2 regions of the Alloscardovia sp. HMSC034E08 genome follow, and region 2 is predicted to be linked to the other one. Evidence: riboswitches for the same ligand, from Rfam matches in the RefSeq annotation. Region 2 holds a riboswitch; the other holds the start of a gene.
What was found. A riboswitch is a leader RNA that binds a small molecule or an ion and turns the genes downstream of it on or off. The one in region 2 is predicted to bind thiamine pyrophosphate.
Positions count from the first base shown of each region.

Region 1 (4,329 bases), 170 kb from region 2:
GCAGCTTCATAATGGCCTGTGTATGTGCACAATCTTGACCATAGGTCGGTTCGTCTAGCAACACAATATTCTGCTCGGCGGCAAGAGCAATAAGTACTGCTAAGCGCCTTTGTTGACCTTGAGAAAGTGTAAAAGGTGATTGGTCAGCATATTCTTCGAGCGAAAATGTGCTCAGTAGATCGTTAATATCTGCTGATTTGCCAGCACAATCCAAAGATGCCGTAAGCTCTTCTTTCAGTGTTTGGCAGAAAAACTGATCCGCAGGGTTTTGGAAAACTATTCCAATACGCTCGGTATCAATATGCTCCGTAAGTAGTTGAGTAAGAAATGTTGTTTTTCCTGCAGCTGAGTTACCAATAATGCAGGTAATTTGAGCATATGGGAAATGTGCATTCACAGTGAGCTGATTACCATTTCCTAGAGGAACAATCATATTTTTGAGAGAAAAAATTGACTGAGAGTTTGTTTGCGCCAACGGAGGCGCAAAATCTTCGTAGTTTTCTTGCGGCAGGAATAATCCGAGCTCCTGCATTTGTTCATGGTGTAGCTTTATATCTTCTACAGGTATTGCAGGAGTTATCTGACACGTATTATCCATAAGGTACACGTCATCAATAAGCGGTAACCATATATCAGCGCGGTGGTCAATAATCAAAAAATCTAAAGAACGTCCTGCTGCTCGTCTTTCTTGCTGAACCTGAGTGAGCAAAGCAGCTAAATCATGAGCAGAATCCTCATCAAGATTGGCAAATGGCTCATCTAGGATCCATAAGCGTGAATCAAAAAGCAGTAAACAAGCTAAAGAAGCGCGTTGTTTCTCTCCTCCCGATAAAACGCTCAGAGAGGTGTCGAGCAGATGCTCTGCATGAACTAATCGGGCTGCTTCGCTTACTTGTTCCATCATCTGTTCAGGGCAGGTATTCATATTTTCCAAACAGAACAGCATCTCATCACGTAGCGTGCGCATACAAAACTGTAGATGAGGGTTCTGGAACATCATCGACACGAGCCGACAACGGGAAGATGCAGACAGCTCTGATATGTTATCGCCATGTACTAATACGGTACCGTGCTCTATGAATCCGCCATTTTCAGGTAATAGTCCGGCAATAATACTGGCTAATGTTGATTTACCGCATCCAGACGGTCCCATCAGTAAGCAGTTGCGATTTGCAGGAACTTCAAAATTAATACTCTGAAGAACGGCATGGTGTTTACTAAAAGAAAAATCAAGATTTTTTACCTGAATAAGCGGATTCATAAAGCGTTAATACCTAATCCTTCAAATCGTTCGAAGCGTAAGAGTTTAAAATGCCAGCCTTAGCTAAGGTCTTGGTGAGTGTGTGTACCACAAAAGTGGAGAAGAACAAAGCAGATACTATACGCACAGCCAGCATCAATGCCAAAATTGGAATACTAATCTGAGAATAACCACTGACAAACCAGTTATAAACTAAAGTGATGCTGGACGCGGTAATGCTTGAAATCGCTAGCATAGTTGGAGTGAATTTCTTATAGCGTGTGAGTGCAAAAGGTAGTTCAAATCCCAAACCTTCCACTAATCCGGTAACAATAACCATCGGTCCGAAGAAATTACCCATAAGAGTTTCGAGAACTGCAGCAATAACTTCGGCAATAAGTCCAACACCAGGCTTGCGAATAACATAAATCGCGAAAGCAGCTGCCATGTACCAAATACCGAAGAATGGTTCGTATCCAAAGCTCGCCAAACCAAAAGGAGTAAGAGCTGTTGTTACGGGCACAGCAGCATAGACAGCGGCTAAATAAACCACGCCAAAAACAACGGCAGTAATCGCCATCATAAGAATATCTTTGAGTTTCAAAGTCATAATAGTGAGTCTTTCTACAATGAGTAGGAAAATTAAGTACGTGTCTTTACTGCTCGTCATCGCTTACGCTTGGGGAATGAACAGATAAGGTTACTTCGAAAATGTAGTGGTGAATATTGGAACCACAGTAGTTCACAGTCCATGCAATGTAATCGAAAATATCTTGCACGTCACCTGCTAAATATGTGTTGTAATGAGCGGTGCGTGAGTAGATACCTGCATCGATAGCATGATTAACAATGTGTGCGATATGATGCATATAATCATCAACCCCCATAGGGTAGAGAGCAATTTTCGCACGTACAGGGAAATGCTTATTGCGCATATGAGCGTTGGCAAGCTCATCATTTTCGTCTAAATATACATCGGCATCACGGTCGCCTGGGCAGCCTTTGGAGAAGGTTGCCTCCATAGTCATGTGAACGTTTGGCTGCTCGGCACCTGTGAAAAATGCTCGAACTGCATCTACTACATGAATATCGCGACCACGATAAACAGTAGACATCTCATCTGTATCTGACCAGATCTTTGAAGTATCTGTCTGAGCGATAGCGTTCATAAGAATATCAACGAAATTATCGCACATCGGGGAGGCTGAAAAACGACAGCCAGTAATCTGCAAACTTGCTCCATCGATACCGCAGACAGTATTGCCATACGTAACATGTTCAGTGGAGGTGGTCATGGTTGTAGTCTCCTTTTCTAGACCTTCTATGGTCCAGGAGACTCGTTGCACTCCTTGAGCGGTGTACACTCGTTTTGTGCTCGTCACTTCCTTCGCTGGTATTAACCAGATCAGGTTCAATGGGTTTTATTCTCAGCCACGCGACTCCCCAGGACTCGGTAAGCGTAACATAGAAAGACGACATGAGTTTGTTTTCATAATGTATTAAAGGAGCTTTCGTTTGGATATTATCCCACCGCATCATCGCCGAAATATAGCTATAACCCTAGGATTTATCGGTGGCGCCATTGACGTCTATTGCCACACTCAATTCAAAACTCTTGTTGCCACGCAAACAGGGAATGTTGTGATGATGGCAAGCGATATTCTTGATAAAAAGTACTCGTTTTTATTGCTAAACTCGTTGCTATTATCCTTTTTGCTATTGGTTTTGTAGCGGGCATATACATAAAGCAGCATGCTCGCACAGCATTATGGCGCATTTACGCACTTATTCCTATGACAGTTGCCACTGTTATTTTGCCTTTTATTCATTCGCATACCGTACTGAGCATAATGGTATTGTCTTTTGGTACCGGAATTGTAATGAATTCTTATGCTGGCACAAAGATTGAAACCGTTCCCTATACCATCATGATGACCTCAGGAAATTTCCGCCGCATGCTCAGCAGTATCTATGCTTTCGTCACTACGCCAGCAAAAAACGTAGTGCACAAGTTCGTCGCGATGTGAGTAATTATGTAATTATTGTGCTTAGTTTCTTAGCAGGAGCTTTTGTTAGTGCTGTTGCAGTGCATGTATGTGGAGCGTATGCCGTATGGCTTGTAACCCTTGCATTACTTGTTGTTTCATATCTGTATGCCACCTCGGTTTTGCGAGAAAATTTGAAGGATAAGGTATTCTAAGAGTTTCATACAGTTTGCCAGTGGGTAGCACTCTGGTTAGTATAGCTATGTGATAAAGATGGATTATTCCAAGGAAATGGTATGTGCGGTTTTGTAGGATATCTCAGTTCAAGCGTTACTGATGCTCAAGTTATTAAGACTATGAGTGACGTTATTGCTCATCGTGGGCCGGATGACTGCGGTTATTACGATAACGGATACGCGCATTTCGGCTTCCGTCGCCTCAGTATTATTGATGTGCAAGAAGGTGCTCAGCCTATTTATAACGCTACAAACGATATTGTTATTATTTTTAACGGCGAAATTTACAATTACAAAGAACTGCGTTCAGAGCTGATTGAAGAAGGCTACACTTTTAAAACACATACTGATACAGAAGTTATTCTGCATGGTTACGAAGCATGGGGAGAAGAAGGCGTCCTTTCCAAATTACGCGGTATGTTTGCTTTTACTATTTGGGATGATAACGAGAAAAAACTGTTTGGTGCTCGTGATCATTTCGGCATTAAACCGTTCTACTACACGCAGATTGGTGATGACTTTGTATTTGGTTCCGAAATCAAATCTTTCTTGCCATATCCTACGTTTAAGAAGGAAGTAAATCCTCAAGCTCTCAAAAATTATCTGGTATTCCAATACAATCCTCTGGGCGAAACCTTCTTCAAGGGAGTTCACAAGCTACGTCCAGGTCACTACTTCATCTTCAAAAACAACAAACTGACTATTAAGCAATACTTTAAGATTGAACTCGACTATAAAGACGAGGGCTTTGAGCAAACGGTTGCCAATATAGATAAGGAAGTTGAAGATTCCATTCGCTACCATAAGCGTAGCGATGTGGAAGTGGGAGCTTTTCTATCTGGTGGAGTGGACTCAAGCTATGTTGTAG
Region 1 covers NZ_KV812468.1:911,111-915,439, reverse strand. Annotated here, with positions in the region: gene HMPREF2909_RS05510 (ABC transporter ATP-binding protein) at 1-1,261, opposite strand, end outside; gene HMPREF2909_RS05505 (ECF transporter S component) at 1,275-1,850, opposite strand; gene HMPREF2909_RS05500 (YkoF family thiamine/hydroxymethylpyrimidine-binding protein) at 1,897-2,535, opposite strand; TPP riboswitch at 2,605-2,696, opposite strand; gene HMPREF2909_RS05495 (DUF1275 family protein) at 2,756-2,971, shown strand; gene HMPREF2909_RS05490 (DUF1275 family protein) at 2,926-3,267, shown strand; gene HMPREF2909_RS09040 (hypothetical protein) at 3,264-3,440, shown strand; gene asnB (asparagine synthase (glutamine-hydrolyzing)) at 3,522-4,329, shown strand, end outside.
Region 1: another riboswitch for thiamine pyrophosphate. It lies ahead of HMPREF2909_RS05500 (YkoF family thiamine/hydroxymethylpyrimidine-binding protein); the one in region 2 lies ahead of HMPREF2909_RS04725 (TenA family protein).

Region 2 (4,329 bases):
GCCACATCTGGCTTAATAAGCTGCATGGTGTCGTAGATTGCCATACCTGCAGTAATAGAACCGCCTGGAGAGTTGATATACAGCCAAATATCTTTATCTGGATCTTCTGCAGCAAGCATGAGCATTTGTGCGCAGATAATATTGGCGTTGGAATCTTTAACTTCCTCACCTAACCAGATAATACGATCTTTAAGCAGACGAGAGAAAATTGGGTCTCCCGCCATGGCTGCTTCGCCATCATTCATGACTGGCATTTCAGTCGTGGATAGTGCCATAGTGTCTCCTTACATTTCTTGATACCTAAGAGATTACCGCGTTTGTTTGACCGCGCTCACCTGTTGCGCAGTTAGCGCAAATTTCGCTGACTGAAAAAGCTGTGAGCGTATGCGAGACCAGTACCGAAAGCGCTACAGCAGTTCCAACTGCAACGAGAGCATGAACGGAACTGTGCGATAGCTCTATCATTAAACAGCTTGCCATAAGAGGCGCTTTTTGACTGGTGGCAAGGAAAGCTGCTGATGCGATGAGCGCTACAACACTGATAGATAGACCGGGCAGAAATGGTGTTGCACAGATTGCAATAACTGCTCCGATAGCACCACCTGCAGCGATTGCTGGGGTAAGCACACCACCTGATGCTCCTGATTTCACGGTTGCGATTGTAATAACTGTTTTAAGAACTGCCAATACGAGCAAAAGTATGATTACTGTATGGTTCTTCGCATTATAGGCGGTTTGTGCTAAGCCGCGACCATTGCCCATAATCTGAGGCAGATAAAATGCTATAGCAGCTGTTATTGTTCCCACTAAAGGCAGCTGCCACAGAATATGTATTGAGCGTGTTTGGTGCTGCGAAGCCCATGATGTTCCCCTGCGAAAGAAATAGCCGAACACTCCCATAATTGGGCCAATAATCATACACATAGCTATTAATCGTGGGCTTACTACAATCGGATCAATATGGTAAAACGCGGCATTACCCCTGATCAAACTTGCCGAAAATGCAGCTATAACAGATGTTCCTAGCGCCACACCTACTGTGCGTATACTCACATCAACAAGAAGCATCTCTACAGCAAAGAACATGCCTGCCAGTGGAGCATCATATACTCCTGCAAAACCAGCGCCAGCACAACATGCAGTAATCAACGCCATATCCTGCGTACTCACGCGCAGCAAGCCCGACAATTTCTGTCCAATAAGCGCACCCAGCTCGCGTGGAGCAGTTTCTCGTCCAATAGATAAGCCGGAGCCAACAATAAAAATCTGGGCAATAATATGCACTAGTGAAGCGAGAACAGGCATGCTCTTACCGTGTACCGCTTGCCCTACAGATGGAATTGTGTGACGACGACGAATAAGCCACCAAATAACAGCCGCAACGAAACTAGCTACAAGAATGCTAACAACTCTCCGTATAGGAAGACTAACGCCTTCGGGATGAGCCACACTTTCTACCCCTCCCAGCATGACGTGTTGAGTCATTTCTAAGAGTAACGACAAGCTCGCTGCAGCAACTCCGATAAGAGGACCAGCCACCACAATGACCAGCAGTAAAACACCTATGGCGCGCATACTGTTCTCTTGACGAGTCTGCTCCATACTCACCTCACATCCAACTTGTGTACATAAGTATTGTAATGAAAAAGCTCTACACTACGCCTCGTAGTGTAGAGCTGGCTGAGTTTTCAAGGACTTAAGCGAGGAAGTCTCGTTGCGAATCATACGCATTATCGAAGAAAGCGCGTTCAAGAGCAACAGCACGTACGAAAGTATCAGTAATCTTCGTATCTGTTATATCTGCTACTCGATTGAATTCGCTTATGAGAAATGCGCACCAATCATCGAAGTAGTCTCCCCTATGTACGTCAATCCAACCGCGGTATTCTTCTTGATCTGGTAAATCGCGTCCGTAATTCGTGTTCTCTTCTGCCCAATCACGGTAAATCGTTTCGGCGACCACCAGCACAGCCAAACCCTGCGCATACGAGCGCGATAGTACAGCATCGGCATAAAGCTGTCTAAAGCCGCGATTTGCAGAAGTTAAAACTGGGTTTTCAATATCTTCATCGGATACGCCGTACTGCTTAAAACGGTCGAGGAAGTATGTGTTCTCGTCGTTGCCGATAAAACCGAGCTGTTGGGCTAAACGAACTTTTGCGTTCATGGTATCCGCGCTCGCTAAAACTTGGCCAAGCAGGCTCAGGAAGTCTTGAGCGAACTGATAGTCCTGGATAAGATAGTCGCGCAGAACTGCATGATCGAGCGTTTGTGCGCACAGTTCTTGAGCAAAACGATGATGTACTGTTTTCTCCCAGTTATTGCGCGCTAACTGTTTACAGTATTCGTATGGTGTGAGATTTTCTGACATATATATCCCTTCGTCAGCATTATCTGAACAGGTTCAATGGGTATGATCTCAGCCGTAGCACCCCATAGGTGTAGCCTAGCAAAAGGGCTCCACATCTTATCGATGCGGAGCCCTCGTTAGGTTATTAAGCAAAAAGCTTAGTTAGCTGCGTTTGCTACTTCGTCTGCAACTTCAGCTGCTGCAGATGCTGCTGCTACGCTGGCATCTTCTTCGCTCTCGTCTGCACCCAAGAAGCGGGACAGGTCGAGCTCAGCGCCTTCGGAATCCTTAAAGGTTACTGCGCGCATAGCTGCGAGCATACCCTTAGAGCGTGCTACTTCCTGTACAGCCGATGGCAACTGGCCACCCTGAACGATGGAGTTGATGAAGTTGTTTGGATCCATGCCATACTGCTGAGCAACGGATGCCAAGAAGTTCATGACATCAGCCTGACCGACCTTCACATCCATGGTTTCTGCCAAGGTATCGAGAAGAATCTGGTCGCGCAGTTCCTTCTCTGCAGATTCAGAAGCATCCTTCTTCTGTTCTGCAGCAGCCTTGTCTTCAGTTACACCCATGTTGCGCAAATGTTCTGCTACGTGGTTAGCAAGCAAGCCCTTTGGTACTGGGATTTCGAGACCTTCAGCAACCTGTGCGAGGAAAGCATCGCGTGCTGCGTTAGCTTGACGACCTTCGAGATCCAGCTCTGCCTGCTTCTTAATGTCTTCCTTCAATTCGTCCAAAGTGTCGAATTCAGAAGCATCCTGAGCAAAGTCATCATCCAATGCTGGAAGTTCCATGGTCTTTACAGAGTTCAGGATAACCTTAACTTCTGCTTCTTCGCCTTCATGTTCACCTGCTGCGAGAGCCGACTTGAAAGTGGTCTTTTCTCCAGCAGACAAGCCAATCAAAGCTTCGTCAATGCCGTCGAGCATGTTGCCTGCGCCAATCTGATAGCTTACGCCATCCTGGGAGTCAACAGTTTCATCGTTAATCACAGCTTCAAGGCTAATGTTTGCGTAGTCACCCTTATCTGCTGGGCGGTCAACGCCTACGAGAGTACCGAAGCGCTGCTGCAAAGCTTCAAGGCGAGCATTAATATCCTCATCGGATACAGTCTGCTTCTCTACTTCTACAGTCATGCCATCCAATGTTGGAAGTTCGAACTGTGGACGTACTTCTACTTCTGCAGTGAACTTAAGCTTAACGCCGTCGTTCTTCTCCTGTGGAACATCCTTAAGATCGAGCTTTGGCTGATCCATTGGACGCAGGTTCTTCTGCTCGATTGCATCGTTGTAGAACTCTGGAACAGCTTCGTTTACTGCTTCACCAACAACAGCTGCATAGCCTACGCGCTGGTCTACAATCTTGCCTGGAACATGACCCTTACGGAAACCAGGTACGTTAATCTGGTCTGCGATAGCCTTACGAGCCGTGTTCAAGTGTGGCTCAAGTTCTTCCTGGTCTACAGTGATGGTGAGCCTTACCTTAGTTGGCTCGAGGTTCCTCACGCTAATCTTCACGTGGCACTCCCATTCATAATCGTCAAATCTAGCCTATCTCTGACGCAGTGAGACTAGGCAACCTTTATATAATAACCTTACTCAGGGACGGAGCTAGCAGTTCTACCTGCCAATTTCGTGCTCCCTGTAAGGTTAAAAACTCTGCAATATCGTTCGGCGTATACGCAATATCGTCGCGCCAGCATAAATTACGCACATATTGTGGTTTCATTAGCACTTCTACAGGCGTACGCGTATCTTGACTAACCTGACCGATCAGTTCCTTCACGCGATGCAATCTCGCATAGCGTTCCGGGTGATGTTCACGCCAATATTTCATAGACCGAGGCGCTGAATTTCCTGGTTTTTCAACAGGCTGGGTTAGTTCACGAATCTCAGCATATTTCGTTTCAAGTGCACGCCCAATAGCTTCTTTCCATACTTGTGGTTTTATTTGGCGCTGCACTGATGCATAAC
Region 2 covers NZ_KV812468.1:741,806-746,134, reverse strand. Annotated here, with positions in the region: gene HMPREF2909_RS04735 (ATP-dependent Clp protease proteolytic subunit) at 1-275, opposite strand, end outside; gene HMPREF2909_RS04730 (chloride channel protein) at 301-1,602, opposite strand; gene HMPREF2909_RS04725 (TenA family protein) at 1,697-2,371, opposite strand; TPP riboswitch at 2,360-2,446, opposite strand; gene tig (trigger factor) at 2,509-3,873, opposite strand; gene HMPREF2909_RS04715 (HRDC domain-containing protein) at 3,938-4,329, opposite strand, start outside.